One region of the Streptomyces sp. NPDC086777 genome, then DNA from elsewhere that is predicted to be linked to it. Evidence: riboswitches for the same ligand, from Rfam matches in the RefSeq annotation. Region 1 holds a riboswitch; each other region holds the start of a gene.

Region 1 (7,378 bases):
TTCCGGCTTAGCGTCCTTTGGGGGACACGGACGGGGTGGGTCCGGTCCGTAGAGGGGGACACGTGGGGGGACCCGTGGCCAGGAATGCCGTCAGCGTGCCGTTCGAGGCGGACCGCGACGTGCCGGGCCTGATCGTCAAGTTCGGCGACTATCCGCTGCACCACGGCGGGGTCGGCGCGATTCGCAGTCTGGGCCGCCTGGGCGTTCCCATGTACGCGATCACGGAGGACGCGTACACACCGGCGGCTTCGTCCCGCTACCTCAAACGGGCGTTCGTGTGGCCGACAACAGGCGCCGAGGAGCCGGACCATCTCGTCGAGGGACTGTTGCGCATCGGTCGCCGCATCGGCCGCCCGACGGTGCTGATCCCCACCGACGAGGAGGCCGCCGTCCTGATCGCCGAGCACCAGGACGCGCTCGGCGACCGGTTCCTCTTCCCGCGCGTGGATCCGGAACTGCCCCGTCGGCTGGCGAGCAAGCGGGGCCTGCACGAACTGTGCGTGGAACACGGCGTCCCGAGCCCGGCGGCCGCCTTTCCCGACTCGTACGACGAGATCGCCGACTTCGCGGAGAAGGCCCGCTTCCCGATCGTCGCCAAGAACCGTGAGGCGTTCGTCCGGCGCAGGCAGCCCGCCGTCAACGGAACGACGCGGATCGCCACCAGGGAGGGACTGCTCGCCCTCGCGCGTGACTGGGGCACCCATCCGGGTGTCATCCTCCAGGAGTACCTCCCGAGGGAGGAGGCCGAGGACTGGATCGTGCACGCCTACTTCGACGCCGACTCCACTCCGCGTGCCCTGTTCACCGGGGTCAAGGTCCGCTCCTGGCCGCCGCACGCCGGCATGACCGCGAACGCGTACGTCGTCGACAACCCGGAACTCGCCGACCTTGCCGCGCGTTTCATCAAGCAGATCGGCTTCACCGGCGTCATCGATCTCGACCTGCGCTTCGACCGGCGCGACGGGCAGTACAAGCTGCTCGACTTCAACCCGCGGATGGGCGCCCAGTTCCGGCTCTTCGAGAGCGAGTCGGGGGTGGACGTCGTACGCGCCATGCACCTGGACCTGACCGGGCGTCGCGTTCCGGAGGGGGAACAGCGGGCCGGCCACCGGTACGTCGTGGAGAACATCGACCTGCCCGCCCTCCTCGCCTACCGTCGCAGCGGCTACACGACACCGCACGCGCCGAAGCGGCCGAGCGGGACCGAGCTGGCCTGGCTGGCGGGTGACGACCCGCTGCCGTTCGTCACCATGCTCGCCCGCTTCGTGCGCCCGGGCGCGAAGCACCTCTACCAGCTGTGGCGCACCAACCGCCGCGGCTCCGGCAACGCCACGCAGCAGGCACCCTCACCGCCCTGACCGGCGCCGCTCTGACCGCCACCACCCTGACCGGCGCCGACACCACCGGCGGCGCCCCGGTCTCCACCGACCGCACCAGTGACGCAGGCACCGACCAGCGCACCGCCGACCACGCCATGGCCGCCACCGGCGACCGCGTGGGCACCGCCGCGACGGACCGCGCCGGCTCCGGGCCGCGCACCCGTACCGCCGTCACGCTCGCGCAGCCCCGAAACGCGGCGCCGCCCTCAACAGCGGGTTTGCGAAACCCGGTTCGACGGCGTCACCGTCCCCGTCGAACCGGAGTCCGAGCCGTCGGACCGCCCCGACCTGCGGTGCATCGCGGGCCGGGTCCGAAGGGTGCTTGCCGCGGGTACCGGAAAACGCGGCGCACGCACTGACACACGCGCCGGCGACGGCCCCATCACGGAGGCGGTGGGCGTCACTTGAGGCCGAAACGCACGTGAGTCCCACGGCCGTGCTGTCCGTATTCTCTGATCATGGTCGCACCCTCCCCGTACTCACTGATCGCCACCGACCTGGACGGCACGTTGCTGCGCGGCGACGACACCCTGTCGGAACGGTCGCTCGCCGCGCTCGGGCGGGCCCGCCGGGCCGGTGCCCAGCACCTCGTGGTGACCGGCCGCCCGGCCCCGAGAGTGCGCCCGCTCCTCGGTGACCTCGGCTGCACGGGACTCGCGGTCTGCGGCCAGGGCGCGCAGGTGTACGACGCCGGGGCGCACCGGCTGCTCTGGTCGGTCACCCTGGACCGGGAACTGGCGGAGACCGCACTCGGCAAGATCGAGGCAGAGGTCGGCCAGGTGTACGCGGCGGTCGACCAGGACGGCGTGGACGGGCTCACGCTCATCGAGCCGGGCTATCTGATGCCCCGTCCCACGCTGCCCGCGCTGCGCGTCGCCCGGCGCGACGACCTGTGGTGCGCGCCGATCAGCAAGGTGCTGCTGCGGCACCACACCCTGTCCGACGACGAACTGGCGACGATCGCCCGCTCGGTCGTCGGATCGCTGGCGACGGTCACGATGTCGGGGCCGGGCACCGTCGAACTGCAGCCGTGCGGCGTGACCAAGGCGACCGGGCTCGCACTGGCCGCCGACCGGCTGGGCCTGAGCCCCGGGCGGGCCATCGCCTTCGGTGACATGCCCAACGACATCCCGATGTTCGAGTGGGCGGCCCACGGGGTGGCGATGGCCAACGCCCACCCCGAACTCCGGGCGGTCGCCGACGAGATCACCACGTCGAACGAGGACGACGGCATCGCCGTCGTCCTCGAAAGACTCTTCGACTGAAGCGGGACGTCGATCAGTACGCGCCGTGCACGTTGTCGATCGAGCCGTACCGCGCGGCGGCGTAGTTGCAGGCGGCGGTGATGTTCGCGACCGGGTCGTAGATGTCGAACGACGTGCCGTCCACGTGGTACGTCTTGAACGTCGGGTCGATCACCTGGAGCAGGCCCTTGGAGGGGATGCCGGCGGCCGCGTTGGAGTCCCAGAGGTTGATGGCCTGCGGGTTGCCGGAGGACTCCCGCATGATGTTGCGGTGGATGCCGTCGTAGGTGCCCGGGATGTTCTTCTCGGCCATGATCGCGAGCGACTCGCGGATCCAGCCGTCGAGGTTGTTCGGGTACCCGGCGAGGGTCGTGGAGGCCGTCGTGGTGGAGGAGCCGGCGGCGGACGCGGTCGTCGCCCCGATGAGGGGGAGAGCGAGGACGGCGGCACCGGTGCCGACGACGGTGAGGGTGCGGACGATGGGGTTACGGCGGGGACGGCGGTGCTGGGCGGCAACAGACATGGCGAGGTTCCTCTCCGTCGCCTGCGAGGTGAGCTGTCGGGTTCGGGCCCGGGGAGTGCCCGGCCGCACCGCCGGAAGGCGATACGACTTCACCCCTAGCCGTTCCGGAACGACGTCTGTTCTGCGGCGTCGGCCGCCCGGTCCGGCGACTTACCTGGGTCCCCCGCTCCTGCCGTGCGAATGAACTCGTCGATGGGTCACTACGGGCGGCGGCAGGATTCGGCGTCCGCCCGGCGAGGCGGAACGTATGCGAGAGCACATGTCCGGAACAAGAGCCTGATGCACACAACGTGCCGATTGGCCTTGATCCGCGGCGTATGAACCGCTTGATCCTTTGCGAGTGCCAACCCTCAACTGGCCCACAGGGGAAGGGAAGGGGGGTCGCTTCAATGCCTTGTGGCATTTGAGGGCACGTGACCTACTTCACGAATCCGCAATAGCGGCAAATCGGACATGAGGGATTCGCGGAATCCATCCTTTCCCCGGTTCGGGCGGAAAGCTTCCCTGCTCGCATTCGCACGGATTGCCGCCCGCGGAGGCGTGTGAGGCGGCCCTTAGTGTAAGTAATTGCTATCAATAGTCCGAATTGCCGGATTGGGCGGATTCTTGGCGGGTGGGGCAGAGGCCAGGGCTTCGTCAACTTCCGAAGCCCTGGCTACGCGCGCGTGCCGGTGGCCCGGCCCAACGGAGAGGTCATGGCGGGCGATTGGCAGGTCGGGTGACGGGGGCTGACGCGCGCCTGGGTGATTCTCGTCACTTCGCAGGGGGAGGGGTCCGGAACTGGTGGCCACCGGTGTGCGTGTCCACCGTGAGGACGGAACCTCCCCTGCGGTGCGCGTCGTTGTCATGACGGCCGCCCGGGCGGGAACCCGAGAGGGTGGCGGCCATGGGAATGCGGACAGGGGGAACACGAGTCGAGGATGCGCAAGCCGAGGGGGCGTAGGTCGACGGAACGTGGAGGTCGCCGTGCGTGGTCCCGTGGAGAGCGGGTGTGCGGGCGGGGGCGGGGTGCCGCCGTTCGCGCATCGGGGGCCCCGCCGGCTCGGGTGGACGGTGCGGAGAGGTACGCCCGGGCAGGTGACGGCGGCCGAGGGGGCTGGGCTCGTTTCCGGGTGGCGGCCGTCCGGAGGCTCTCCGCCGGACGGGCCCGGGTGTCACCCCGGATCCGGACCCGGCGCGGAGACCGGTGCTGCGACGACTGCGGGACACGGCCTGGATCGCGGTTCGGGACAACTGCGCGCACTTCCTGTTAAGTCAGTGGATGTCAGGTCGTATCGGCTGATCAAAAACATAACGGTCGTGATCCGATAGCGCCCGGGGTGTAACCGTGGGCGCTATCGGTGATCGAAACCTGACCGGATACGCTGACTTGAGTGATGGCAGCGACCTATCGACAAACCGCGTAATCGCCAGTAGACACCAGCAGACAGGAGACCCCTCGTGACCGTCGTCGGGCCGTTCGGGCTGAGCGTGCGGGACCAGGCTCTGGAAGCCGATGTCCAGGCCGGATTGACGGCTGTCGAGGAAGGCTTGCTAGACGCCACCAAGAGCGAGGTCCCGTTCATCACGGAGGCCGCGCAGCACCTCGTGCGCGCCGGTGGGAAGCGGTTCCGTCCGCTGCTGGTGATGCTCGCCGCGCAGTTCGGCGACCCGTACGCGCCCGGGGTCGTGCCCTCGGCCGTCGTCGTCGAGCTCACCCACCTGGCCACGCTGTACCACGACGACGTCATGGACGAGGCCGCCGTGCGCCGCGGCGTCGACAGTGCCAACACCCGCTGGGGCAACTCGCTGGCGGTCCTCACCGGCGACTTCCTCTTCGCCCGGGCCTCCCAGATCCTCGCCGACCTCGGCCCCGAGGCGGTCCGGGTCCAGGCCCTCGCGTTCGAACGGCTGGTGACCGGTCAGATCCTGGAGACGGCAGGCCCGTCGGACGGCCGCGACCCGGTCGAGCACTACCTCGACGTGCTCAGCGGCAAGACCGGCTCGCTGGTCGCGGTCTCCTGCCGCTTCGGCGCGATGCTGTCCGGCGCCGACGAGACGGTCGTCGACGTCCTCACCCAGTACGGCGAACGGCTCGGTGTCGCCTTCCAGCTCGCCGACGACGTCCTGGACATCGCCTCCGACTCCCAGGAGTCCGGCAAGACCCCGGGGACGGACCTGCGCGAGGGCGTGCCCACGCTTCCGGTGCTCCGGCTGCGGGAGCGGGCGGCCCGGCTGGGGCTGGCCGAGGACATCGCCCTGTGCGAGCTGCTGGACTCCGACCTCACGGACGACGCGCGCCACGCGGAGGCCCTGACGGCGCTGCGGGCGCATCCGGCACTGGAGCAGGCCCGCCGGGACGCGGTCCGGTACGCGGAGGAGGCGCGGGCCGCGCTGAGTCCGCTGCCGGAATGCGACCCGAAGGCGGCGCTCGTGGAACTGTGCGACGCGGTGGTCCACCGAGCCGGATAGTCCTTCCGACGGCTCCCGCACCCCGGGTGCCCTCGGTGGCGTCCCCTTGGCCGCGCGGACTACGGGCCCGCGCAGCACGGAGCGGAACGGACACGACACGTAACGGCCGGCCACGGACCGTCGGCGGGCCCACCACGGACCGTCGGCGGGCCCACCACGGGCCGTCGGCCCACCGGACACGTACTGTCGGCCCACCTGACACAGACCGTCGCCAGCCGGACACGGCACGTCGGCCGGCCGGACACGGCACGTGACCAAGAGGCGTCTTCTCCGCACGACCCCTACGGGTCGGGAAGGCGCCTCCACCCTTGTGTCATACCGCAGGTGTACGCGGAGTTGGCTCCGTGGTCTGACGCTTACCCGCCCCCGATTTGGTGAGATGGAAGCCACGGAAATCACCACCACTCACCGATTCGGGTGAGAATGGCGGCTCAGGGTGGGACACGTGCGAGAACGGCCGCCGCCGACGACGGAGGTAAGGCACACATGGCACCGTACGAATCCGACGACAGCACGGGGGCCGCGCAGGCCGGCGACGAGTTGCGCGCCGAGCGACGGCGCAAGGCCACACGGTACGTCGTCCCCGTTGCAGTGGTGGGCGTGGCCGCGGCCACCATCGGCCTGGTCCCGGCGCTCGCCGACTCCGGCGACCCCGACCTGCCGAAGATCACCGCCCAGGAACTCATCGACAAGATCGCCAAGTCGGACGTGCAGCAGCTGTCCGGCACCGTGAAGATCAGCACCGACCTCGGCCTGCCCGACCTCGGTGGTCTGGAGAGCGGCCTGATGTCCGGGGCGGTGCAGGGCCGCGGCGACGGCTCGTCCGCCGACCCGACCAGCAAGCTGACCGAGCTGGCCTCGGGCACGCACACCCTGCGGGTGGCCGCCGACGGCCCCGAGAAGCAGAAGGTGTCGGTGCTGGAGAGCGGCGCCGAGTACAGCCTCATCCACAACGGCACCGACGTGTGGGGCTACGACAGCAAGTCCAACGAGGTCTACCACTCCACCGCCGCCGACTCCGGCAAGGCCGAGCAGCACGAAACCCCGGCCACGCCCAAGGACTTCGCCGACGAGGTCCTCAAGTCGGTCGACGACACCACGTCGGTGACGGTCGACGGCACCGCCCAGGTGGCGGGCCGGGACGCCTACCGACTCGTCATCAAGCCCAAGCAGTCCGGTACGACGGTCGGCGCGATCAGTATCGCGGTGGACGCCAAGACCGGTACGCCGCTGAAGTTCACCCTCACCCCGTCGAGCGGCGGCGCGGCCGTCGTCGACGCCGGCTACACGCAGGTCAGCTTCGCGAAGCCGGCCGCCTCCACCTTCGACTTCACCCCGCCCAAGGGCGCGAAGGTCACCGAGGGCGACCAGGCGGGCAAGGCAGGCAGGACGGCTGGGGGCAACCGGACGGAGCGGGGCGGCAAGGCCTCCGAGGCCCCCGGCCACGGTTCCGCCAAGGACCTCGACAAGTCCGGCTTCGACGTCCTCGGCAAGGGCTGGAACTCCATAGCCGTCCTCGACACCGGCAGCAAGGGAGGCCTGCCCACCGGCTCCGCGTCGGGCGGCGGTGACCTGGGCGGTTTCCTCGGCTCGCTCGGCGACCCCGTCTCCGGCAAGTTCGGCAAGGGCACCGTCTTCTCCACCCGGCTGATCAACGCCCTGATGACGGACGACGGCAAGGTGTACGTCGGTGCCGTGGACAAGGCCGCGCTGGTGAAGGCGGCCGACGCGGGCTAGCAGGGGCGGCGCGGGTGCGGTGGGTGCCCTCTGCCGCACGACGA
Region 2 (7,378 bases), on a different contig from region 1:
CGCCCGGCTGCCGTACCCGGTTCGTGAGCTTCTGGAGCGACCTCGACTCGCTGATGGAGCCGGTGGAGACAGCGCGCGTCGACCACCCGGACCTGACGGCGACGAACGTGCGGGTGACAGGGATCGGCCACCTCGCCCTGCCCGTCCATCCGGCGGTCGCGACCGGTATACGACAGGCCCTCGACGAGACGCACCCCGAGGAGCGGATCGCCGGCGGTCTGACGGTGGCCTGAGGGCTCCCCGGAGCACCCGTCCGGGACCTGCCGGGCGCCCCGGAGACCGCCGGGGACCCCCACTCGCCTCGAACATTCCTCGAACACAAAGCCAAACCCGTGCCCGTCGTCCCCCGAAACACGGCCGAATGCCCGTTTCCCGGAACAGCGAAACCTGTTGAAGATTGTCGCGCCCGTATACCGCCGGGTACAGTCGCCGCACTGCTCTGGCAGCCCCTGTTGTCGAGGCGAAAGAGAAGTTGGTGAACGACCGTCACCCGTCGGGGACCCTGACCACCCCGGCCCCGGCTTCCGACGCCGATCCGGCGCACTACGCGTCGTACGGCACCCAGGGAACCCAGTACGGCGACTTCACCACGTACGGCGACCACACCGCCGGCGCCGCCTTCCACGGCGACCCGCTCTTCGGCAGCCTCCCCGGCGCAGGCCAGGCCACCGGGGCCTACGACACCACGCAGTGGCAGACCGCCGGCGGCCAGACCCCGAACTACGACCCGTACGCGGCCCAGCACCACGCCGCCTACGACTCCGGCGCCTACGACAGCACCGCGTGGACCGTCCCGGCGCAGGGTACGGCCCCCGACGCGAGCGGCCAGTGGGACGCGAACGCCTGGCTGCAGCCCGACCAGTCGGGCATGGCCGGCGCGACCCAGCAGTGGGAGTGGGGCACCCAGGCCTTCGACACGGGCGTGTACGACGCCACGCAGTGGAACTCCGACGGCACCCCGGCGCACGTCCCCGAGCACGAGCCCGAGCATGCGCAACCGCACGAGCCGTACGGGGACTTCGAGGAGCAGACGGACCACGGGCAGTACGCGGAGTACGGCGGGCACGACGGGTTCACGGAGTCCGCGGACAACTCCGCGGACGACGCGGAGTTGTCCGCGACCGGTGAACTGCCTGCAGTAACGCCACTGCTGGAGGACCAGGAGGAGGTCACCCCGACCGCCCCCGCCACGCCCGCGGCGACTCGCGCCGGCTCCCGCGCGGGGGCGCGTTCCCGTCGCCGTACGCCTCCCAAGCGGTCCGCGCTGCTGACCGTCGCCGTGCCCTCGGTGTGCGTGATGGGGGTCGCCGGGATCGCGGCCGCCTCCGTCAACAGCCTGACCGGCGACAGCAAGGACACCACGGCATCGGCCTCCGACGCGCAGTCGGTGAAGCCGTCCGCCGCCAACAGCAAGCTGGACGCCCAGCTGCGGACGCTCTCGGCGGGCGCCGACGACTTCGCCGACCGGGCCAGCCGGACGCAGGAACGCATCGACCTCAAGGCCCAGCAGGAGTCCGAGAAGAAGAAGGCGGCGGCGGAGGCGGCCCGCAAGGAGCGGCTGCGCCCGAAGTACGTCCTTCCGGTCACGCAGAAAGGGCTCAGCGCCTACTTCGGCCAGGCCGGCGTGAACTGGATGTCCGTCCACACGGGCATCGACTTCCCCGTCTCCTACGGCACGACGGTGATGGCCGCGACCGACGGCGTCGTCTCCACCAAGTGGAACAGTGCCTACGGCAACATGATGATCGTGACGGCGAAGGACGGTACGGAGACGTGGTACTGCCACCTCTCGTCGTACCGCGTCGCCGCCGGTACGACGGTGAAGGCCGGCGACCCGATCGCGTACTCCGGGAACTCCGGCAACTCGACAGGACCGCACCTGCACTTCGAGGTGAGGCCGGCCGGCGGCGCCGCCATAGACCCGCTGCCGTGGCTGCGCAGCCACGGACTCGACCCGACCTGACCGGGCAGGTACCGGAGGGCCCCGCTGCAGCGGGGCCCCGGTGCTACAGCTTCTCCACCGGCGCGTACCGCAGCAGCAGCCGCTTCGGCTTGGCGTCACCGAAGTCGATGGTCGCCTCCGCGTTGCCGCCCGTGCCCTTCACCGCGACGACCGTGCCCAGGCCGAACTGGTCGTGGGTGACGCGGTCGCCGACCACCAGCGAGACCACCGGCTTCTCCGAGGTCCGCCGGGTGGCGAAGCCGGACGCGCCCGACGCCGAGGAGCGCGAGCGGGTCGAGGAGAGCGAGGCCGCCACGCCCGCGGCGGGCCCGGAGGAGACCGGCGCCATCGCCCCGGTCCGCTTCCACTCCAGATACCCGCCCGGGATCTCCTCCAGGAAGCGCGACGGCGGGTTGTACGACGGCTGGCCCCAGGCGCTGCGCATGGACGACCGCGTGAGGTACAGCCGCTCCCGCGCGCGGGTGATGCCGACGTAGGCGAGCCGCCGTTCCTCCTCCAGTTCCTTGGTCTGGCCGAGGGCACGCATGTGCGGGAAGACGCCGTCCTCCATGCCGGTCAGGAACACCACCGGGAACTCGAGGCCCTTGGCGGTGTGCAGGGTCATCAGGGTGATGACGCCGTCGCCGTTCTCGTCCTCGTCGGGGATCTGGTCGGAGTCGGCGACCAGGGCCACCCGCTCCAGGAAGTCGGCGAGCCCGGCCTGCTGCTCGCCCTCGCCGGACTCCTGCTCGAACTCCAGGGCCACAGAGGCGAGTTCCTGGAGGTTCTCGATGCGGGTCTCGTCCTGCGGGTCCGTGGAGTTCTGCAGCTCGGCCAGGTATCCGGTGCGTTCGTAGATCGCCTCCAGGACCGTGGCGGGTCCGGCGCCGGACTCCACGACCGTACGGAGGTCCTCCATCAGCGTGTTGAACCGCTTGACCGCGTTCGTCGACCGCGCGGCCATGCCGTACGCCTCGTCGACCCGCCTGAGCGCCTGCGGGAAGCTGATCTTCTCGCGCTGGGCGAGGGCGTCGATCATCGCCTCCGCGCGGTCGCCGATGCCGCGCTTGGGGACGTTGAGGATCCGCCGGAGCGGTACGGAGTCCTCCGGGTTGGCCAGCACCCGCAGGTACGCGAGGACGTCCCGGACCTCCTTGCGCTCGTAGAAGCGGACGCCGCCGACCACCTTGTAGGGCAGGCCGACGCGGATGAAGATCTCCTCGAAGACACGGGACTGCGCGTTGGTGCGGTAGAAGACGGCGACGTCGCCGGCCTTCGCCTCGCCCGCGTCGGTCAGCCGGTCTATCTCCTCGGCGACGAACTGCGCCTCGTCGTGCTCGGTGTCGGCGACGTAACCGGTGATCTGCGCGCCCGCGCCCGCGTTGGTCCACAGGTTCTTCGGACGGCGGGACTCGTTGCGCTCGATGACCGCGTTGGCGGCGGAGAGGATCGTCTGCGTGGAGCGGTAGTTCTGCTCCAGGAGGATCGTCGTCGCGTTCGGGTAGTCCTCCTCGAACTGGAGGATGTTGCGGATCGTCGCGCCCCGGAAGGCGTAGATCGACTGGTCGGCGTCACCGACGACACAGAGCTCGGCGGGGGGCAGGTCGTGCTCGCCGGGCGGGGTGTCGCTGCCGTCGGCGCGGACGCCGGTGCCGACCAGCTCGCGCACGAGGGCGTACTGGGCGTGGTTGGTGTCCTGGTACTCGTCGACCAGGACGTGCCGGAAGCGGCGGCGGTAGTGCTCGGCGACGTCCGGGAAGGCGCGCAGCAGGTTGACCGTCGTCATGATCAGGTCGTCGAAGTCGAGGGCGTTCGCCTCGCGCAGCCGCGACTGGTACAGGGCGTAGGCCTGGGCGAGGGTCTTCTCGAAGCCGTCGCTCGCCCGGGCGGCGAAGTCCTCCTCGTCGACCAGTTCGTTCTTCAGGTTGCTGACCTGGGCGCTGAACGACTTCGGCGGGAACCGCTTGGGGTCGAGGTCCAGGTCCCGGCAGACCAGGGCCATCAGGCGCTTGGAGTCGGCGGCGTCGTAGATCGAGAAGGAGGAGGTGAAGCCGAGCTTCTTGCTCTCCCGGCGCAGGATCCGCACGCAGGCGCTGTGGAAGGTCATCACCCACATCGCGTTCGCGCGCGGGCCGACGAGGTGCTCGACCCGCTCCTTCATCTCGCCCGCGGCCTTGTTGGTGAAGGTGATCGCGAGGATCTGGCCCGGGTGCACCTGGCGGGCGCCGAGCAGGTGCGCGATGCGGTGCGTGAGCACGCGCGTCTTGCCGGAACCGGCGCCGGCCACGATGAGCAGCGGGGAGCCGGCATGCACGACGGCCGCCCGCTGGTTGTCGTTCAGCCCCTCCAGGAGCGCGGCCGGGTCCGGGGCCGGGCGGGCGGCGCCGTCGCGGTAGTAGGCGTCCCGGTCCGGGGGCACGTCGAACTTCCCGCCGAACAGATCGTCCGGAACCGACTCCGGAGCGTGCTCGTCCTCGGGCGGCGGCGGAGGTTCCTCGTCGTGGCCGCGGGGGGCCTGGAGGCTCGCCAGGAAGCTGTCGTCAAAGAGGCTGCTCATCGCTCTCCGAGTCTAGGGCGCCCCACCGACAACCGGCTGCCGCCCCGAGAACTCGCCCGGGTGACCGAACGGATCCCCTCCGTCACGGCAGGTCGACGCGCGTCCCGCAGCCGCCGGCGCCCGCACCGAACCCCTGAATCGCTCGCGGCAGGACCTTTGGATCCGCCGGAACAAGTCGCCCATAACGTCACGGATCTCCCAACTGAACAGAGCACAACGCCTAGGTCACGAAAATGTATCGGGCATATCGCACATCAAACTTCACAGGGACCACACGAGTTGGCTAGCGTGCCGGGCGGGCCGCACGACCCCCACCGGCGAACGTCGCCGGGCCGCACGGCCTCCGCCGAGTCCGGGGCGCACCGCGCATCCGGAGCCGGGGACCCACACCGATCCCGGGGTGAATCGGTCCCGACGTCCCTCCGGGGAACGGACCGTAGGGCAACCCTTCCGAACCACCCGCCCGAACCCGACAGCTAACTCGGTAGGCGGAACACCGGAAGGAGTCGCCCCCGTTGGCGTCGCACCGCAAGTCCCGGCCGTCAGGAGCGCGCGCGGCGGGCATACGCACCCCCGCGCTGGCCACCGCGGCCCTCACCTCGATGGCGCTGTTCTCCCAGTCGGCCGAGGCCGCGCCGTCCGACGACGGCAAGCCGAGCCTGGAGGAGGTCGAGAAGAAGGTCGACGCCCTCTACCGGCAGGCGGAGTCGGCGACCGAGAAGTACAACGCGGCCAAGGAGCGGACCGGCAGGCAGCGCAAGCAGGTCGACACCCTGCTCGACGACGTCGCCAGGCGCACCGAACGGCTCAACAGGGCGCGTGAGGAACTGGGTTCGTTCGCCGCGGCCCAGTACCGGACCGGGGCGAGCGTTCCCGACACGGCGACCTTCCTGCTCGCGGACAGCCCCCAGGGCTACTTCGACCAGGACCAGCTGATGAGCCGCCTGACCTCGCGCCAGAAGGGCGCGGTCGACGACTACGTCACCCAGCAGTCCGCGACCATGAAGAAGCGGCAGGAGGCCACCCACAGCCTCGAGTCGCTCACCGAGACGCAGGACGACCTCAAGACCGCCAAGGCCACCGTGCAGACGAAGCTGGCCTCCGCGCGGGAGCTGCTGTCGCAGCTGACGGCCGCGGAGAAGGCCCGGCTGGCGGCGATCGAGAAGCGGCAGCAGGAGGCGGCGGACCGCAGGGCGGCGGAGCTGGCGAAGCAGCAGGCCGCCGCGGCCGACCGGGAGGCGTCGTCGTCCTCGGCGTCGGGCGGCTCGGCTTCCGGCTCCGGCTCCGGCTCCGGCTCCGGCAGCGGGGCGGGCTCCGGGTCGGACTCCGCCTATGCCACGAAGGCCGCCAAGGCGATCGCCTTCGCCCGCGCGCAGATCGGCAAGCCGTACGTCTGGGGCGCCACCGGCCCCGGCTCCTACGACTGCTCCGGGCTCTCCCAGGCCGCCTGGAAGGCCGCGGGCGTCTCGCTGCCCCGCACCACCTACGACCAGGTGAACGCCGGCACCACCGTCCCCCTCGCCGACGCCCGGCCCGGCGACCTGGTCTTCTTCTACGACGACGTCAGCCACGTCGGGGTCTACATCGGCAACGGCATGATGATCCACGCCCCGAAGCCCGGCGCCTACGTCCGGGAGGAGTCGATCTACTACGGCGGCGAGTCGATCATCCACAGCGTGGTGCGCCCGGCCTGACCCCGCGGGGGCGCCCGTCAGCTCCGGGGCGCCCCCACCCGCTTCCCTCCGCCGGCCCGCACGCGCCACGGGGCCCACCCGCCGCCGCACGGCCCCGGCCTCCCGCCTGCGCCCCCTGGTGCTCCCGTCCACCGCGACCGCGCGGTTCGCGCGGCCGGGCACGGTTTTCGGTCCGCACGCGCGCGTGCCCCGCCGGTACCTCGGCCCGGCCGCGGAGGTGGCGTGGCCCCGGCTCCGTTACGACGTGCGCCGCTGGGCGACGGTGTTCCCGATCGGGATGACGGCGTCGGCGACGCTGTCGGTCGCGGCCGCGGTCGGCGGCGCGTGGCCGACGTGGCCGGGGCGGGTGCTGGTGTGGGTCACTGTCGTGGCCTGGCCGGCGGTGGCGGCCGGTGCTGCGGCGGGCACCCGTGCCGCCCCCGGGAAGGCCCGCTGAGGGTGCCGGGGATCAGGTCCACAGGACGGCGATGAAGATGTTCACCACCGTGAGCAGGCCCACCAGGCCGAAGGCGCCCTTCTCGACCTTCTCCTCGTCCCGTTTCACGTAGACGAGCCCGAGGATCACGATCAGCAGGGCGAGCTTCACGCCGATCTTGATCGTGTCGACGTGGTGGTCGCCGGCCTCGTTGAGGCCGACCAGGATCACGCCGGTCGCGAGCATGGTGAACGCGCCGTGCAGCATCCCGGGGACGAACCGGGCCGTGCCCTGGCCCATCGCCTTCATCTGGGTGAGGAAGCCGCCGAGGAGCGCGGCGATGCCGATGATGTGCAGGCCGACGAAGAGATGGATGAGTACGTCCATGGCCCCGGAGCCTAATCAGGCCCGTACGGGGCACCGGTCACCGGCCCCTCCCCCGGCACCCGCGGCCCCGCATATATGCACGCCATAGCACCCCGCGTCCCCCATCGGCCCCGGAACCGTCGCTTCGGTCATCCCGCCCTGAGAAGCCGACGACTCCGGACCGCAATCCCGGTCACATACCGTCGGGTAACGATCCGGTCACGCCAATACCGCGCATCGCGTTACCAGGCCGACACACCCGGGCCTAGCGTCCTCCCCCAGGTGACCGACTCCCCACCGCCGCCCGGACCAGGGGCGGCAGTCGGACACCACCGCCGAGAAGATCCGGCGGCGGCCCGTTCCCCCTGTGCGGGCCGCCGCCGGACGCGCAATCCGCACTCCCC
Region 3 (7,378 bases), on a different contig from region 1:
CGCGTGCAGCACGCGCGAGTGCTCGTCGGTGCGGTCCTTGACGATCGTGCGGTACGAGCTGACCATCCGGGCCGCGGCCTTGCCGTCGCCCAGGAGTTGGCGCAGCTGGTCGATCTCGCCCTCACGGACCATCTTCCAGAAGTCGGCGCCGTGCGCCGGGTCGGTCAGCGGCAGGTTCAGGTTCCGCACGCCGGGCAGCTCGACGTCCGGGCCCTCCAGCTTCTGGTCGGCCGCGTTGCGGAAGTCGAAGATCGTGTGCAGGCCGAGCGAGGCGAGGAACTCCGCGTCCCCTTCCGTCGCGTGCGCCAGGTGGCCGCTGCGGAACAGCACGCCCGGCCGCACCCGGCGCCCGTCCACGGTCGGCAGGCCGCCCACGTCACGGAAGTTGCGCACACCGGCCAGCTCGGGCTCGGTGGACGGGACCTGCTGCGTCACGGGGGGCTCCTCCCGGTCGGCCCCGTCGGCGCTGCTCGTCGACGGGCACTGGACCGACCATACGACATCGGTTTCCACGGGCAATGAGTTGTCCACAGGCACCCCCTGCGAGGCCCGTGGCCCTTGCCTCCGGGGCCCGTGGCCCCGGATGATGTTGGTGCTTGAGCGGATCTGTTGGCACCTGTGTGAGGTTTCTCGATGGTGGACATCGCCGAAAACGGTCGTACCTGGCTGCTGTCGGGCCCCGGCAGCAGCTACGCGCTGCATCTGACGGAGACCGACGAACTGCTCCACCTGCACTGGGGGCCCAGGATCGGGCTCGCCGACGCCGAGGAGCTCAGCACCCGGGCCCTGCCCGGCTACTGGCCCTTCGAGTCCCCGCTGGACGGCCGTGAGGAGTACCCGGTCGAGGGCGGCCCCCGCTTCGTCCGCCCCGCGCTGTCCGTGCGGACCGAGGAGCGCCGGGGCACCGAGTGGACCTACGACACGTACGAGGTCGAGGACGACGAGCTCCGGCTGCGCTTCACGGACGACGGCATCGCCATCACCCTGCACTACCGGATGCGCGGCGACGTCGTCGAGCGCTGGGTGAGCGTCGACAACGAGGCCCCCGCGCGCGTGGAGCTGCTGCGTGCCGACCCCGCCACCTGGACGCTGCCCGACCGCGAGGGCTGGCGGCTCTCCCAGCTGCACGGCCGCTGGGCCGCCGAGTCCCGGCTCGTCAGCGCTCCGCTCACCTACGGCGAGAAGGTCATCGGCAGCCGCCGTGGCCACACCGGCCACCAGCACCTGCCCTGGGTCGCCCTCGACACCGACGCCACCGAGGAGCGCGGCGAGGTCTGGGGCTGCGCCCTCGGCTGGTCGGGCTCGTGGCGGATCGCGGTCGCCCAGCTCCCCGACGCGCGCGTGCAGATCACCGGCGGCGCCGGCTACGACGACTCGGGCCTGCTGATGCTGGCCGAGGGGGAGTCGTACACCAGTCCGGTCTTCGCGGGCCTGTGGACCGACGGCGGCTTCGGCGGGGCGAGCCGTGCCTGGCACGCCTACCAGCGCGCGTACGTCATCCCGGACGCCGACCGGGACCGGCCGGTGCTCTTCAACTCCTGGGAGGCCACCACCTTCGACATCTCCGAGGAGCAGCAGGCCACCCTCGCCCGCCGGGCCGCCGCGATCGGCGTCGAGCTGTTCGTGGTCGACGACGGCTGGTTCGGCGCCCGCACCAGCGACCGCGCCGGCCTCGGCGACTGGACGCCGAACCCCGACCGCTTCCCCAAGGGCCTCAAGCCCCTCGCCGAGTACGTGCACGCCCTTGGTATGCAGTTCGGCATCTGGGTCGAGCCCGAGATGGTCAACCCGGACAGCGACCTGTACCGCGCGCACCCCGACTGGGTGCAGTACCAGCAGGGGCGAAAGCGGACGGAACTGCGCAATCAGCTCGTCCTCAACCTCGCCCGCGAGGACGTCCGGGAGTACCTCTGGGAGCAGCTCGACACCCTGCTCTCCAGCGCCCCGATCGACTACGTCAAGTGGGACTTCAACCGCTGCTTCACGGACGCGGGCTGGCCCGGTGAGCCCTACCCGCAGCGTCTGTGGGTCGACCATGTGCGCGGGCTCTACGCCCTGCTCGACCGGATCCGCGCGGCCCACCCGAACGTCGCCATCGAGTCCTGCTCCGGCGGTGGCGGGCGGATCGACCTCGGCATCATGAGCCGTACCGACGAGGTGTGGACCTCCGACAACACCGACCCGCTGGACCGGCTCGCCATCCAGCACGGCTTCAGCCAGATCCACCCCGCCCGGGTGATGTCGGCCTGGGTCACCGACAGCCCGAACCACCAGCTCAACGGCCGGGTCAGCAGCCTGCGTTTCCGGTTCGTCAGCTCCATGGCAGGGGCGCTCGGGGTCGGCGGCGACCTCTCGGGGTGGACCGAGGAGGAGCTGGCCGAGGCCGGCCGCTGGGTGGAGCTCTACAAGGAGATCCGGCCCCAGGTGCAGCGCGGCGAGCAGTTCCGGCTGCGGCCGCCGGCCGGCGGGCTCAGCGCGGTGCAGTACACCCTCGGCGACGACACCGTCGTCCTGGCCTGGCTGCAGGCGCAGAGCTACGGCGAGCCGGTGCCGGCGCTGCGGCTGCGGGGGCTCGACCCGGCCGCGGCGTACGAATGCCGCGAAACGGGCGAAGTGCACCGGGGTGCCGTGCTGTTGCACCACGGGTTGCACACCGGGCTGAAGGGTGACCTGGATGCGGCGGTCTTCCGGCTCCGTCGGATCTGACCCGCCTGCCCGAATTGCCTTGTTTGTTGGAGTTTGTGGCGCAATAAACCGACGTGGTGTGACGTGCGTGAGGAGGGTCATATTCGTGACCGTCCGTCGCGCGGCATGCTCACGTAATACCGATGTCCCGCAGGCGAATTGGAAATCCGGATCGGGTGGAATTCACAGAGGGTGACCGGAATTTCCGGTAACGGATCAAGTCGGAACCGGAGGGCGGGAATTTGGTGCTTGTCCACGTCCGTCCCACTCGCTTACGTTCGCCTCACATCCGGTCGGAACGCCGAATCCTGCCGCCGCCCGGAGTCCCCACACACACTCACCCGTGCCCGGCAGGAGCGGGGGACCCACCAGGTATGAACGCCTGTTCCGGTTCCCGGGACGGCTAGGGGTGTAGCCACGTCTTCCGGCGTGGCCGGGCAGCTCCAGCCCGAACCCGACAGCTCACCTCGCAGGCGCCGGAGAGGAATGCGCCATGCCCGCGAAGGGTAAGCACCGCCGTCCCAGGTCCCAGCGCCTCACCCGTTCCATGGCCGTCGCCGGAACCGGTGGCGCCGCGCTGGCTCTGCCGCTCATGGGGGCCGCCGGCGCCCACGCGGCCACCACGCAGTCCCTTTCCGAAAAGACCACCCAGTCGCTTCCCGTGGTCGAGAAGGCCGCGGTGCAGGAGGCGCCCGTGGGCAATTCCGGCGCCGCGCATTCCGCACCGCGGACCTACACGGTGGTGCCCGGTGACTATCTCTCGAAGATCGCCCGCGACCAGAACGTCCGCGGTGGCTGGCACCGGCTCTACGCCGACAACCGGCAGGCGGTCGGCGACAACCCCTCGCTGATCCACCCCGGACTCAGGCTCACGCTCGGCGGCCGGCACGCCGCGCCGACGGACTCCGGCTCCCGTCCCGAGACGCAGCCGAACCCGCGGTCGTCCACCCCGTCCTCGTCCTCGCCCTCCTCGTCCTCCGCCTCGGAGGACTCGGGCGGTTCGGCCGAGGTCGCCTCGGGCTTCGGCCTCCCGGTCACCGGTGGAGCCATCGGCACCGGCTACCACGTGGCCGGCAGCATGTGGTCCAGCGGATACCACACCGGCGTCGACTTCGTCGTCCCGACCGGCACCCCGGTCAAGGCCGTCGGCACCGGTACGGTCGTCACGGCCGGCTGGGGCGGCGCCTACGGCAACCAGGTCGTCGTCCGGCTCGCCGACGGCTACTACGCCCAGTACGGCCACCTCTCCGCCCTGTCCGTCTCGGTCGGTCAGACCGTGACCGCCGGCCAGCAGATCGGCCTCTCCGGCGCCACCGGCAACGTGACCGGCCCCCACCTGCACTTCGAGATCCGCACCACCCCCGACTACGGCTCGGACGTGGACCCGGTCGCCTACCTGCGCGCCAAGGGCGTCACCGTCGGCTGACCCGGGACCGCTCAGCGGCGTCGACGGGGCCGCCCCATGCGCGGCCCCGTTTCCGGTTGACACGTCAACGCCGGTGGTCGGAGGCGTATTCCACGATTGGAAAAGTATTTAAGGGTGTCTTATCTCACCGAGCGTCAACCCCTTATTACGGTCGCGTAGGTCACAGCCGAAGGTGAATCATGGTGCGACGTGGGAGACGATTCGAAGAGTGACAATGCATCAGTGATCGGGTCGTACGCGGCGGTGGGGGACAGCTTCACCGAGGGCGTGGGAGACCCCGGACCCGACGGGGCGTTCGTCGGCTGGGCAGACCGGTTCGCGGTACTGCTGTCCGACCGGCGGCCCGAGGGCGACTTCAGTTACACCAACCTCGCCGTACGCGGGAAACTGCTCGACCAGATCGTGGCGGACCAGGTGCCGCAGGCCCTGGAGCTGGCCCCGGACCTGGTCTCCTTCTGCGCGGGCGGCAACGACATCATCCGCCCCGGCACCGACCCCGACGAGGTGGCCGAGCGGTTCGAGCGGGCGGTGGCCCGGCTGACCGAGGCCGTCGGCACGGTGCTCGTGACCACCGGCTTCGACACCCGGGGCGTGCCCGTCCTCAAGCACCTGCGCGGCAAGATCGCCACGTACAACGGACATGTCCGGGCCATCGCCGACCGGTACGGCTGCCCGGTCCTCGACCTGTGGTCCCTCAAGACCGTGCAGGACCGGCGGGCCTGGGACGGCGACCGGCTGCACCTGTCTCCCGAGGGGCACACGCGCGTGGCGCTGCGCGCCGGCCAGCTGCTCGGCATCGAGGTGCCGGCCGACCCCGACCAGCCGTGGCCCCCGCTGCCGCCCCGCGGCACCCTGGAGGTCCGCCGCGACGACGTGCACTGGGCCCGCGAGTACCTGGTCCCCTGGATCGGGCGCCGGCTGCGCGGCGAGTCGTCCGGCGACCACGTGACGGCCAAGGGGGCGCTCTCCCCGGACGACATCAAGATGCGGATCGCTTCCGTCGCCTGAGGCGGAACCGGCGGGTAAGGGGTGGCCGCACTGCGGACCGCCCCTTACGGCTGCCCGGGCAGTCCCAGTTCGCGCGCCAGCGCCTCGTCGGCCCACGCCTGCGCCCGGGCCCGGGGTACGGCGCCGGGGTACGAGGTCAGCTGGACGGCGAGCCCGTCGAGCAGCGCGGTCAGCCGCAACGCCGCCGCGGTGGGGTCGGGGCACCGGAACTCGCCGGCCGCCACCCCCTCGGTGATGACCTCCGCGATGGCCGCCTTCCACTGCTGGTCAAGCCCCTTGGTGACGTCCCGCAGCGCGGGCTCCCGCAACGCCACCGCCCAGCCCTCGATCCACAGCCGCCAGCCCTTGGCCTGCCCGGTCGGCGCGTACCAGCGCACCGCGGCCCGCAGCCGGCGCAGCGCCGACGTACGGCGGCCCAGCAGCTTGCGCAGATGCGCCAGGTCGTCCTCGGCGGCATGGGTGAAGGCGGCCGCGACCAGCTTCTCCTTCGTCGAGAAGTGGTACAGCACCAGCGCGTTGCTCACCCCGAGGGCCGAGGCCACATCGGCGATCCGCACCGCCGCCACGCCCCGCGCCTCGATCTGCTCGATGGCGGCCCGCAGCAGTTCCTCCCGCCGCTCGGCCACGCTCAACCGCACTCTCGCCACGCGGTCACCCTAATCGGTCGTCCCCCGGCCGCGTTGCCGTCTCAGGCCAGCGGCAGCCGCATGATCGTCAGGTCCAGCCAGCGGCCGAACTTGGTGCCCACCTCCCGGACCGTGCCGACGTGCTCGAAGCCGAACCGGTCGTGCAGCCGGACCGACGCGGCGTTCCCCGCCTCGATTCCGGCGATCATCACATGGTGGCCGGCCTCGCGCGCCGAGGCGATGAGCGGGCCGAGCAGCGCGGAGCCGATGCCGAGCCCGTGGCTGCCCTCGCGGACGTAGACGGAGTTCTCCACCGTGTGCCGGTAGCCGTCCAGGGCGCGCCACGGGCCGTAGACCGCGAACCCGGCCACCTCGCCCGGCTCGTCGGCCACCTCGGCCACGAGCGCCGAGCCACGTTCCAGGTGGGCGGCGAACCAGGCCGCACCCTCCGCGGGGGACTGCGGGGTCTCGGTCCACAGGGCCGTCGAGTGTTCGATCGCGTGGTTGCGGATCGCGCGGACGGCCTCCTCGTCCTCGGGCCGGGCGGGCCGTACCGCCACCAGGGGTCTCTCGTATATTGGATTCATGTCCAACATAGTAGAACCCTCGGTCGACCCCCTGGTGCGGCAGATCGCCGCCCGGGTCCGCACCGAGCGGGAGCGCCGCCGGTGGACGCTGGCGCAGCTCGCGGACGCCTCCGGTGTCTCCCCGGCGATGATCAGCCGCATCGAGCGCGGCGAGAGCAGCCCCACCGCGGTCGTCCTCGGCAAGCTGTCCGCCGCCTTCCGGATCGGCGTCGCCTCGCTGCTGGCCCCCGCCGAAGGCGCGCAGGGCGCACCGGAGTCCGAGGCCGACGCGCGGGGCGTGCGGCGCGCCGCGGACGCCGCCGAGTGGCGCGACCCCGGTACCGGCTACCGGCGCCGCCAGATCACCGGCCCGCGCTTCCCGGCGGAGATCGCCGAGATCCGGCTGCCCGCCGGCGCCCGGGTGCCCTACCCGGCCGCGGCCTTCGCCTTCGTACGGCAGCTGGTCTGGGTCCTGGACGGTCGGCTCACCTTCCACGACGGCGACACGGTCCACGAACTCGAGGCCGGCGACACCGTCGAACTCGGCGCACCGGCCGAGCGCGTCTTCGCCAACACCACCGACGCCGAGTGCCGTTACGCCGTCGTCCTCACCCGCGACGCTCGGCCGTGAGCCCGCCGCTGCCCCGCGGCGGCACGTTCCTGCTGGCCGTCGTGGCCGGGACGGCGATCGCGAACAACTACGCCGTGCAGCCCGCGCTCACGGCGGTCGCCACCGACCTGCATGTACCGCTCGCCACGATCGGCCTGGTGCCGACCGCCGCGCTCGCCGGCTGCATGACCGGCTTCGCCCTGCTGCTCCCGCTCACCGACCACCTCGCCCCGAACCGCCTGGTCGCCGCACAGCTCACCGCCCTGGCCGCCGCCCTGGCGCTCGCCGCCACCGCGCACGACGCGTCCGTGCTGCTGGCCGCCTACCTGTTCGTCGGCGCCGCCGCGAGCGTGGCCGCCCAGGCGGGCAACATCGCCGGCCGCCACGCCCGGCCGGGCCGCGGCGGAACCGGCGTCGCCCTCGTCGCCGCCGGCATGTCGGCCGGCATCCTGCTCAG
Region 4 (7,378 bases), on a different contig from region 1:
GGTCTCGAGGAGCTCCCCGAGACCGTCTGAGCGACCTGCACCCGCACGTCCGGGGCCGCGCCACTCCGCCAGGGGTCGGCGCGGCCCCGTCGTTTCACCGCCGCCGGTGACAGGCGGCAGGCGGCTTTACGACGGTCACGCCCCGGAGTCCGCGGAAACCCGGCGCCCGACTTTACCCCGGACATGCGAAACGAGCGCGACCATGAATTCCCGGCGCGCTTGAATTCGGGCAGCGGAAATAGACCCCACCGAATAACATCTCTTTGTATACGGCGCGCGTGTTAATGCCGCAGGCCCGACATGTTTACGGGATGTTGCGAAGTCCTCACACCGTTCGCCCGTTCGGTGGCGCCGGGAAATCGCAGCCGGTGGGAGACCGTCGAGCGCTCGGTGTGCAGGGCCGTGATGGCCCGGGCACGGTCGCCGTCCCCCCGCGCCACCGCGTCCACGATGGCGCCGTGCTCCGCCCAGGACTCCACGGGGCTGGCGGGCGTCTCCACGGTGTACATCCAGGCGATCTTGTGTCGCAGCTGGGTGAGCGTCGAGGTCAGGGCGTGGCTGCCGGAGGCCTGCGCGAGGGTCTCGTGGAACCAGCCGCCCAGGGAGCGCAGGTCCTCGCTGTTGCCCCGCCGGGCCCGCTCCTGCCCCAGCCTGACCAGTCCGCGCAGCACCTTGAGGTGGGCCTCGGTACGGCGCTGGGCGGCCCGGGAGGCACCGAGGGGCTCCAGGAGCATGCGCATCTCCAGCAGGTCGGCGGCCTCCTGCTCGGTCGGTTCGGCCACGCACGCGCCCGCGTGCCGGCGCGTCACCACGAAGCCCTCCGCCTCCAGGGTGCGCAGGGCCTCACGGACGGGCACCCGCGAGACCCCGTAGCGGCGGGCCAGGAGTTCCTCGGTGAGCCGGCTGCCGCGCTCGTAGACACCCGCGACGATGTCGTCCCGGATCGCCGTGCATACCGAGTGCGCCGGAATACGCATGTCCGACCTCCGTCTTAATCCCCGCGAAACGCCGCCGAGTGGCGCCCGTTCCGTGACTCTATTGCAATGAGCCGGAATTTCCGAAGGGGGGCCGGAATCCAGGGATATATTTTGGACAGTGGCGGCACGAAAACGACGAAAGCCCCGGCGCAGAGGCCGGGGCTTCGGAAGATCTCACGGGTTGTCGTCGCCGGACGGGTGCGGGTGCGTAGGGGTTGCTCTCGCCCCTCTCAGGGGCGTCAAGCACAGTGCCCCTGAAAGGGGCGCGGGGAACTGGGCGACCAGCCACGACGTACCCGCGCCCGGCGCACGCATCGCAACCCCCTCGTCGTTCTCGGCACCGGACCCGCGTCCAGCTCTCTCAGACGTTCACGCCGTGCTTGCGCAGGTAGGCCACCGGGTCGACGTCGGAGCCGTACTCGGGGGTCGTACGGGCCTCGAAGTGGAGGTGCGGACCGGTCGTGTTGCCGGTCGCGCCGGAGAGGCCGATCTGCTGGCCCGGGGTGACCTTCTGCCCCACCGAGACGCCGACGGACGAGAGGTGGCCGTACTGGGTGTACATGCCGTCGGCCATCTTGATGACGATCTCGTTGCCGTACGCCCCGCCCCAGCCGGTGGAGACGACCGTGCCGACGCCGACCGCGTGCACGACCGTGCCGCTCGCGGCGTGGAAGTCGATGCCGGTGTGGGAGCCGGACGACCACAGGGAGCCGCCGGTCTCGTAGCCGGTGGAGACGTAGGAGTCGCTGATCGGCGCGACGAAGGTGTTGAGGCGCTTGCGCTCGGCCTCGCGGGCGGCGCGCACCTTGGCCGCGCGCTCCTTCGCGGCCTGCTCCGCGGCCTTCTTGCGGGCGGCCTCCTCGGCCGCCTTGCGCTCGGCGACCGCCTTTTGGGCGGCGGCCTGGGCGTCGATCTGCTCGGCGACGGAGTCGCTGATCGTGATGACCGGGGTGAGGCCGGTCTGCTCCACGGAGTTCTCGGCGGCGAGCGCCGGGGCGGCGGAGACGGTGCCGATCACACCCGTGGTGGTGAGGGCCGCGATACCGGCGGCCTGCGCGGTGGTGCGCTTCACCCGGCCGGGACGACGGTGCTTCCCGGAGGCGCACATGAACGCCATGTAGAGGCTGGTCCTTTCCTTCCCTCTCGCCTACCGGGTTAGCTGACGGGTTCGGAGCAGGAAGGTCTCCTACGGGCCCCCTCGCGACACGCGCGGGCGCCCGATTCACCCCAGGGACTGCATGGGTCCCCGGCTCCCCTGGCTCGCGCCGTACGGGGACTCGGCGATGGCTGTCCGGTGCCGCGGACGCGGCGCGATGTCTGACGGACAGCCCGGAAGAACCTACGAGGGCCCGCCTTCAATGCTCAAACGAATCACCGTTTTTGTCGCGCATCCCACAGGGCAGACAGGCAACCTCCGCCCCAATCCGGACATTCCAGAGCCCTGGTGGCCAGGCGGTCACCAGGGCTCCGCACACGCGCGTGCCGCTACTCGGCCGTGACGACCGTTACTTCGCCGATCCCGAGCGCCTCCACGGGCTCCTTGATCTGCGCCGCGTCCCCGACGAGGACCGTCACCAGGCGGTCCACCGGGAAGGCGTTCACGACCGCCGCGGTGGCCTCCACGGTGCCGGTGGCGGCGAGTTGGCGGTACAGCGTGGCCTGGAAGTCGTCGGGCAGGTACTGCTCGACCTGGTCGGCCAGGGTGGCCGCGACGGCCGCCGCCGTCTCGTACTTGAGCGGCGCCACCCCGACGAGGTTCTGCACGGCCACGTCACGCTCGGCGTCCGTGAGGCCCTCGGCGGCGAGCGTGCGCAGCACCGCCCACAGGTCCGACAGGGCCGGGCCGGTGTTCGGGGTGTCCACGGAGCCGCTGATGGCGAGCATCGAGGCGCCGGAGCCGTCGGGGGCGGACCGCAGGACCTGCCCGAAGGAACGGACGCCGTAGGTGTAGCCCTTCTCCTCGCGCAGGACGCGGTCCAGGCGGGAGGTGAGGGTGCCGCCCAGGCAGTAGGTGCCGAGCACCTGGGCGGCCCAGACGCGGTCGTGCCGGTCGGGGCCGACGCGGCCGATGAGCAGCTGGGTCTGGACGGCGCCGGGGCGGTCCACGACGACGACCCGGCCGGTGTCGTCGGCGGTCACCGCCGGGACCGGGCGGGGCTGCGCGGTGGAGCCGCGCCAGGCGCCCAGGGTCTCGCCGAGCAGCTCGTCCAGGTCGATGCCGGTCAGGTCGCCGACGACGACCGCGGTGGCCGTGGCCGGACGCACGTGCCGGTCGTAGAAGGCGCGGACGGCGGCCGCGTCGATCTTCTCGACGGTGTCCTCGGTGCCCTGGCGCGGCCGGGACATCCGCGCGGTGGACGGGAAGAGCTGCTTGTAGAGCTCCTTGGCGGCACGGCGGCTGGGGTTGGCCAGCTCGTGCGGGATCTCGTCGAGGCGGTTGCGGACCAGCCGCTCGACCTCGCTCTCGGCGAACGCGGGGGCCCGGAGGGCGTCGGAGAGCAGTCCGAGGCCCTTGGCGAGCCGGGAGGCGGGGACCTCCAGGCTGACGCGGACGCCGGGGTGGTCGGCGTGCGCGTCGAGGGTGGCGCCCGCCCGCTCCAGCTCGGCGGCGTACTCCTCGGCGGCGTGCTTGTCGGTGCCCTCGGAGAAGGCGCGCGCCATGATCGTGGCGACGCCGTCCAGGCCGGCCGGCTCCGCGTCCAGGGGCGCGTCCAGGAGCACCTCGACGGCGACGACCTGCTGGCCGGGGCGGTGGCAGCGCAGCACGGTCAGGCCGTTGTCCAGAGTGGCGCGCTCGGGGGCCGGGAAGGCCCAGGGCCTGGCTTCGCCCGGCTGCGGCTGGGGGTGGAAGTCCATGGTGGCGAGCTCGGTCACTTGGCCGTCTCCTCGTTGTCGTCGCCGGCTTCGACCGTGGCTTCGGCCTCGGGGTCCTCGGGTACGTCGGCGTCCTCGACCGTCTCCGGGGACTTGGGTTCGTAGACGAGCACCGCGCGGTTGTCGGGGCGCAGGCGCGCCTTGGCGACCTCCTGGACCTCCTCCGGGGTGACCGTCAGGACGCGCTGGACGGCGGTCAGGGCGAGCTGCGGGTCGCCGAACAGGACGGCGAAGCGGCACAGTTCGTCGGCGCGGCCCGCGACGGTGCCGAGCCGGTCCAGCCACTCGCGCTCCAACTGGGCCTGGGCGCGCTCCATCTCCTCGGGCGTCGGGCCCTGTTCGGCGAACCGGGCGAGCTCCTCGTCGATGGCGGCCTCGATGACCGGCACCTCGACGTCACCGGAGGTCTTCACGTCCAGCCAGCCGAGCGAGGGCGCCCCGGCGAGCCGCAGCAGGCCGAAGCCGGCCGCGACGGCCGTACGGTCGCGGCGGACCAGGCGGTTGTAGAGGCGGGAGGACTCGCCGCCGCCGAGGACGGTGAGGGCCAGGTCGGCCGCGTCGGACGCGCGCGTGCCGTCCTCCGGGAGCCGGTAGGCGGCCATCAGCGCCCGCGCGGGGACCTCCTCGACGACGACCTCGCGCAGCTGCTCGCCGATGATCTCGGGCAGCGAGCCGTCACGCGGGGTGGGCTTGCCGTCGTGCGCCGCGATCGAACCGAAGTACTTCTCGATCCAGGCCAGGGTCTGCTCGGGGTCGATGTCGCCGACCACGGAGAGCACCGCGTTGTTGGGCGCGTAGTAGGTGCGGAAGAACGCGCGCGCGTCCTCCAGGGTGGCCGCGTCCAGGTCCGCCATCGAGCCGATCGGCGTGTGGTGGTAGGGGTGGCCCTCCGGGTAGGCGAGCGCGGTCAGCCTCTCGAAGGCCGTGCCGTAGGGGACGTTGTCGTAGCGCTGGCGGCGCTCGTTCTTGACGACGTCCCGCTGGTTCTCCATCGACTCGTCGTCCAGGGCGGCGAGCAGCGAGCCCATGCGGTCGGCCTCCAGCCAGAGCGCGAGCTCCAGCTGGTGGGCGGGCATGGTCTCGAAGTAGTTGGTGCGCTCGAAGCTCGTGGTGCCGTTGAGCGAGCCGCCGGCGCCCTGGACGAGCTCGAAGTGCCCGTTGCCCTTCACCTGGGCGGAGCCCTGGAACATCAGGTGCTCGAAAAGGTGAGCCAGGCCGGTGCGCCCCTTGACTTCGTGGCGGGAACCGACGTCGTACCAGAGGCAGACCGCCGCGACCGGGGTCAGGTGGTCCTCGGAGAGCACCACGCGCAGACCGTTGGCCAAGCGGTGCTCGGTCGCTGCCAGGCCCCCGGAGCCTGTCTCGGCCGTGGTCGTGTGACCCATGGGCATGTACGTCCCTTCGCTCGCGGAAGCGGTCCCGAACCGCGGTTTTTCTGCCGGTCCTGCCACTGTATGCAAGCGTGCGGGGGCCGGGCGAAGTTCCCGCACGACGTACGCCCACAGCGGATCGCGCGGGCGGATCGCGTAGCCTGCGTCCGACCCGCCTCGAATGTCTCCGGGCCGCGCTCCGGGCGGCCTCCGGGCACCGGGGCGGGCCGCGGAGACCGGGTCCTGGCCCGGGTTGTCAGTGCCGCGGTCCACAATGGTCCGCGTCAGATCCCGTTCACGCATGAGCAAGGAGCCGGCAGCGATGGCCCGCCGCAGCACGAAGACCCCGCCGCCCGACGACTCGTTCGAGGAGAGAATCCTCGACATCGACGTCGTGGACGAGATGCGCGGCTCCTACCTCGAGTACGCGTACTCGGTCATCTACTCGCGCGCCCTGCCGGACGCCCGCGACGGCCTCAAGCCGGTGCACCGCCGGATCGTCTACCAGATGAACGAGATGGGCGTGCGCCCCGACCGCGCCTACGTGAAGTGCGCGCGCGTGGTCGGCGAGGTGATGGGCAAGCTGCACCCGCACGGCGACTCGTCGATCTACGACGCGCTGGTGCGCATGGCCCAGCCGTTCTCGATGCGGGTCCCGCTGGTCGACGGCCACGGCAACTTCGGCTCGCTGGGCAACGACGACCCGCCGGCCGCCATGCGGTACACCGAGTGCCGGATGGCCGAGGCGACCAGCCTGATGACCGAGTCGATCGACGAGGACACGGTCGACTTCGCGCCCAACTACGACGGCCAGGAGCAGGAGCCGGTGGCGCTGCCCGCCGCGTTCCCGAACCTGCTGGTGAACGGCTCTTCGGGGATCGCCGTCGGCATGGCGACCAACATGCCGCCGCACAACCTCGGCGAGGTCATCGCGGCCGCCCGGCACCTGATCCGCTACCCGAACGCGGACCTGGACACGCTGATGAAGCACGTCCCCGGGCCCGACCTGCCCACCGGCGGCCGGATCGTCGGCCTGGACGGCGTCCGGGACGCCTACGAGACGGGCCGCGGCACCTTCAAGATCCGGGCCACGGTGGCGGTGGAGACGGTGACGGCCCGCCGCAAGGGCCTGGTCATCACCGAACTGCCCTTCACGGTCGGCCCCGAGAAGGTCATCGCCAAGATCAAGGACCTGGTCAACGCCAAGAAGCTGCAGGGCATCGCCGACGTCAAGGACCTCACCGACCGCGAGCACGGGCTGCGCCTGGTCATTGAGATCAAGAACGGCTTCGTGCCGGAGGCGGTCCTGGAGCAGCTGTACAAGCTGACGCCGATGGAGGAGTCCTTCGGCATCAACAACGTGGCCCTGGTGGACGGCCAGCCGCTCACCCTGGGCCTCAAGGAGCTGCTCGAGGTCTACCTGGACCACCGCTTCGACGTGGTCCGCCGGCGCAGCGAGTTCCGCCGCGGAAAGCGCCGTGACCGGCTGCACCTGGTGGAGGGTCTGCTCACCGCCCTCGTCGACATCGACGAGGTCATCCGGCTGATCCGCTCCAGCGAGAACAGCGCGGACGCCAAGCAGCGTCTGATGGAGCGCTTCTCGCTGTCGGAGATCCAGACGCAGTACATCCTGGACACGCCCCTGCGTCGTCTGACCAAGTACGACCGCATCGAGCTGGAGGCCGAGAAGGACAGGCTCACCGCGGAGATCGCCGAGCTGACCCGGATCCTGGACTCGGACGCCGAGCTGCGCAAGCTGGTCTCGGCCGAACTGGCCGCGGTGGCCAAGAAGTTCGGCACCGAGCGGCGCACCGTCCTGCTGGAGGCCTCGGGTGCCCCGGCGGCCGTGGTGGACCTCCAGGTGGCCGACGACCCCTGCCGGGTGCTGCTGTCCTCGACGGGTCTGCTCGCCCGCACCATGAACGGCGAGCCGTTCGCGGAGGACTCCGACGGCAAGCGCGCCAAGCACGACGTCATCGTCTCGGCGGTCCCCGCGACCGCGCGCGGTGAGATCGGCGCGGTCACCTCGACGGGCCGCCTGCTGCGCGTCAACGTCGTCGACCTCCCGCAGCTCCCGGACACGGCGACGGCCCCGACCCTCGCCGGCGGCGCGCCCCTCTCCGAGTTCCTCTCCCTGGAGGACGGCGAGACGGTGGT

The links. A riboswitch is a leader RNA that binds a small molecule or an ion and turns the genes downstream of it on or off. The one in region 1 is predicted to bind cyclic di-AMP.
Positions count from the first base shown of each region.
Region 2: linked by a shared signal. The riboswitch ahead of AB0472_RS32845 (NlpC/P60 family protein) and the one ahead of AB0472_RS32385 (transglycosylase SLT domain-containing protein) in region 1 are both predicted to bind cyclic di-AMP.
Region 3: linked by a shared signal. The riboswitch ahead of AB0472_RS18080 (LysM peptidoglycan-binding domain-containing M23 family metallopeptidase) and the one ahead of AB0472_RS32385 (transglycosylase SLT domain-containing protein) in region 1 are both predicted to bind cyclic di-AMP.
Region 4: linked by a shared signal. The riboswitch ahead of AB0472_RS24835 (M23 family metallopeptidase) and the one ahead of AB0472_RS32385 (transglycosylase SLT domain-containing protein) in region 1 are both predicted to bind cyclic di-AMP.

Region 1 covers NZ_JBFBJI010000028.1:43,903-51,280, reverse strand. The annotation lists gene AB0472_RS32395 (ATP-grasp domain-containing protein) at 75-1,358, shown strand; gene AB0472_RS32390 (HAD family hydrolase) at 1,838-2,644, shown strand; gene AB0472_RS32385 (transglycosylase SLT domain-containing protein) at 2,658-3,146, opposite strand; cyclic di-AMP (ydaO/yuaA leader) riboswitch at 3,152-3,348, opposite strand; gene AB0472_RS32380 (polyprenyl synthetase family protein) at 4,587-5,597, shown strand; gene AB0472_RS32375 (DUF2092 domain-containing protein) at 6,084-7,334, shown strand.
Region 2 covers NZ_JBFBJI010000029.1:15,559-22,936, forward strand. The annotation lists gene AB0472_RS32830 (alpha/beta fold hydrolase) at 1-233, shown strand, start outside; gene AB0472_RS32835 (M23 family metallopeptidase) at 476-1,963, shown strand; gene pcrA (DNA helicase PcrA) at 2,007-4,499, opposite strand; cyclic di-AMP (ydaO/yuaA leader) riboswitch at 4,834-5,007, shown strand; gene AB0472_RS32845 (NlpC/P60 family protein) at 5,015-6,193, shown strand; partial or broken gene AB0472_RS32850 (hypothetical protein) at 6,402-6,664, shown strand; gene AB0472_RS32855 (hypothetical protein) at 6,642-6,995, opposite strand.
Region 3 covers NZ_JBFBJI010000011.1:181,205-188,582, reverse strand. The annotation lists gene AB0472_RS18090 (tyrosine-protein phosphatase) at 1-435, opposite strand, end outside; gene AB0472_RS18085 (alpha-galactosidase) at 634-2,706, shown strand; cyclic di-AMP (ydaO/yuaA leader) riboswitch at 3,014-3,174, shown strand; gene AB0472_RS18080 (LysM peptidoglycan-binding domain-containing M23 family metallopeptidase) at 3,179-4,111, shown strand; gene AB0472_RS18075 (SGNH/GDSL hydrolase family protein) at 4,334-5,119, shown strand; gene AB0472_RS18070 (TetR family transcriptional regulator C-terminal domain-containing protein) at 5,164-5,766, opposite strand; gene AB0472_RS18065 (N-acetyltransferase family protein) at 5,808-6,332, opposite strand; gene AB0472_RS18060 (helix-turn-helix domain-containing protein) at 6,331-6,942, shown strand; gene AB0472_RS18055 (MFS transporter) at 6,939-7,378, shown strand, end outside.
Region 4 covers NZ_JBFBJI010000018.1:56,009-63,386, forward strand. The annotation lists gene AB0472_RS24825 (HPr family phosphocarrier protein) at 1-30, shown strand, start outside; gene AB0472_RS24830 (GntR family transcriptional regulator) at 282-977, opposite strand; gene AB0472_RS24835 (M23 family metallopeptidase) at 1,339-2,094, opposite strand; cyclic di-AMP (ydaO/yuaA leader) riboswitch at 2,107-2,270, opposite strand; gene AB0472_RS24840 (pitrilysin family protein) at 2,463-3,851, opposite strand; gene AB0472_RS24845 (pitrilysin family protein) at 3,848-5,242, opposite strand; gene AB0472_RS24850 (DNA topoisomerase IV subunit A) at 5,544-7,378, shown strand, end outside.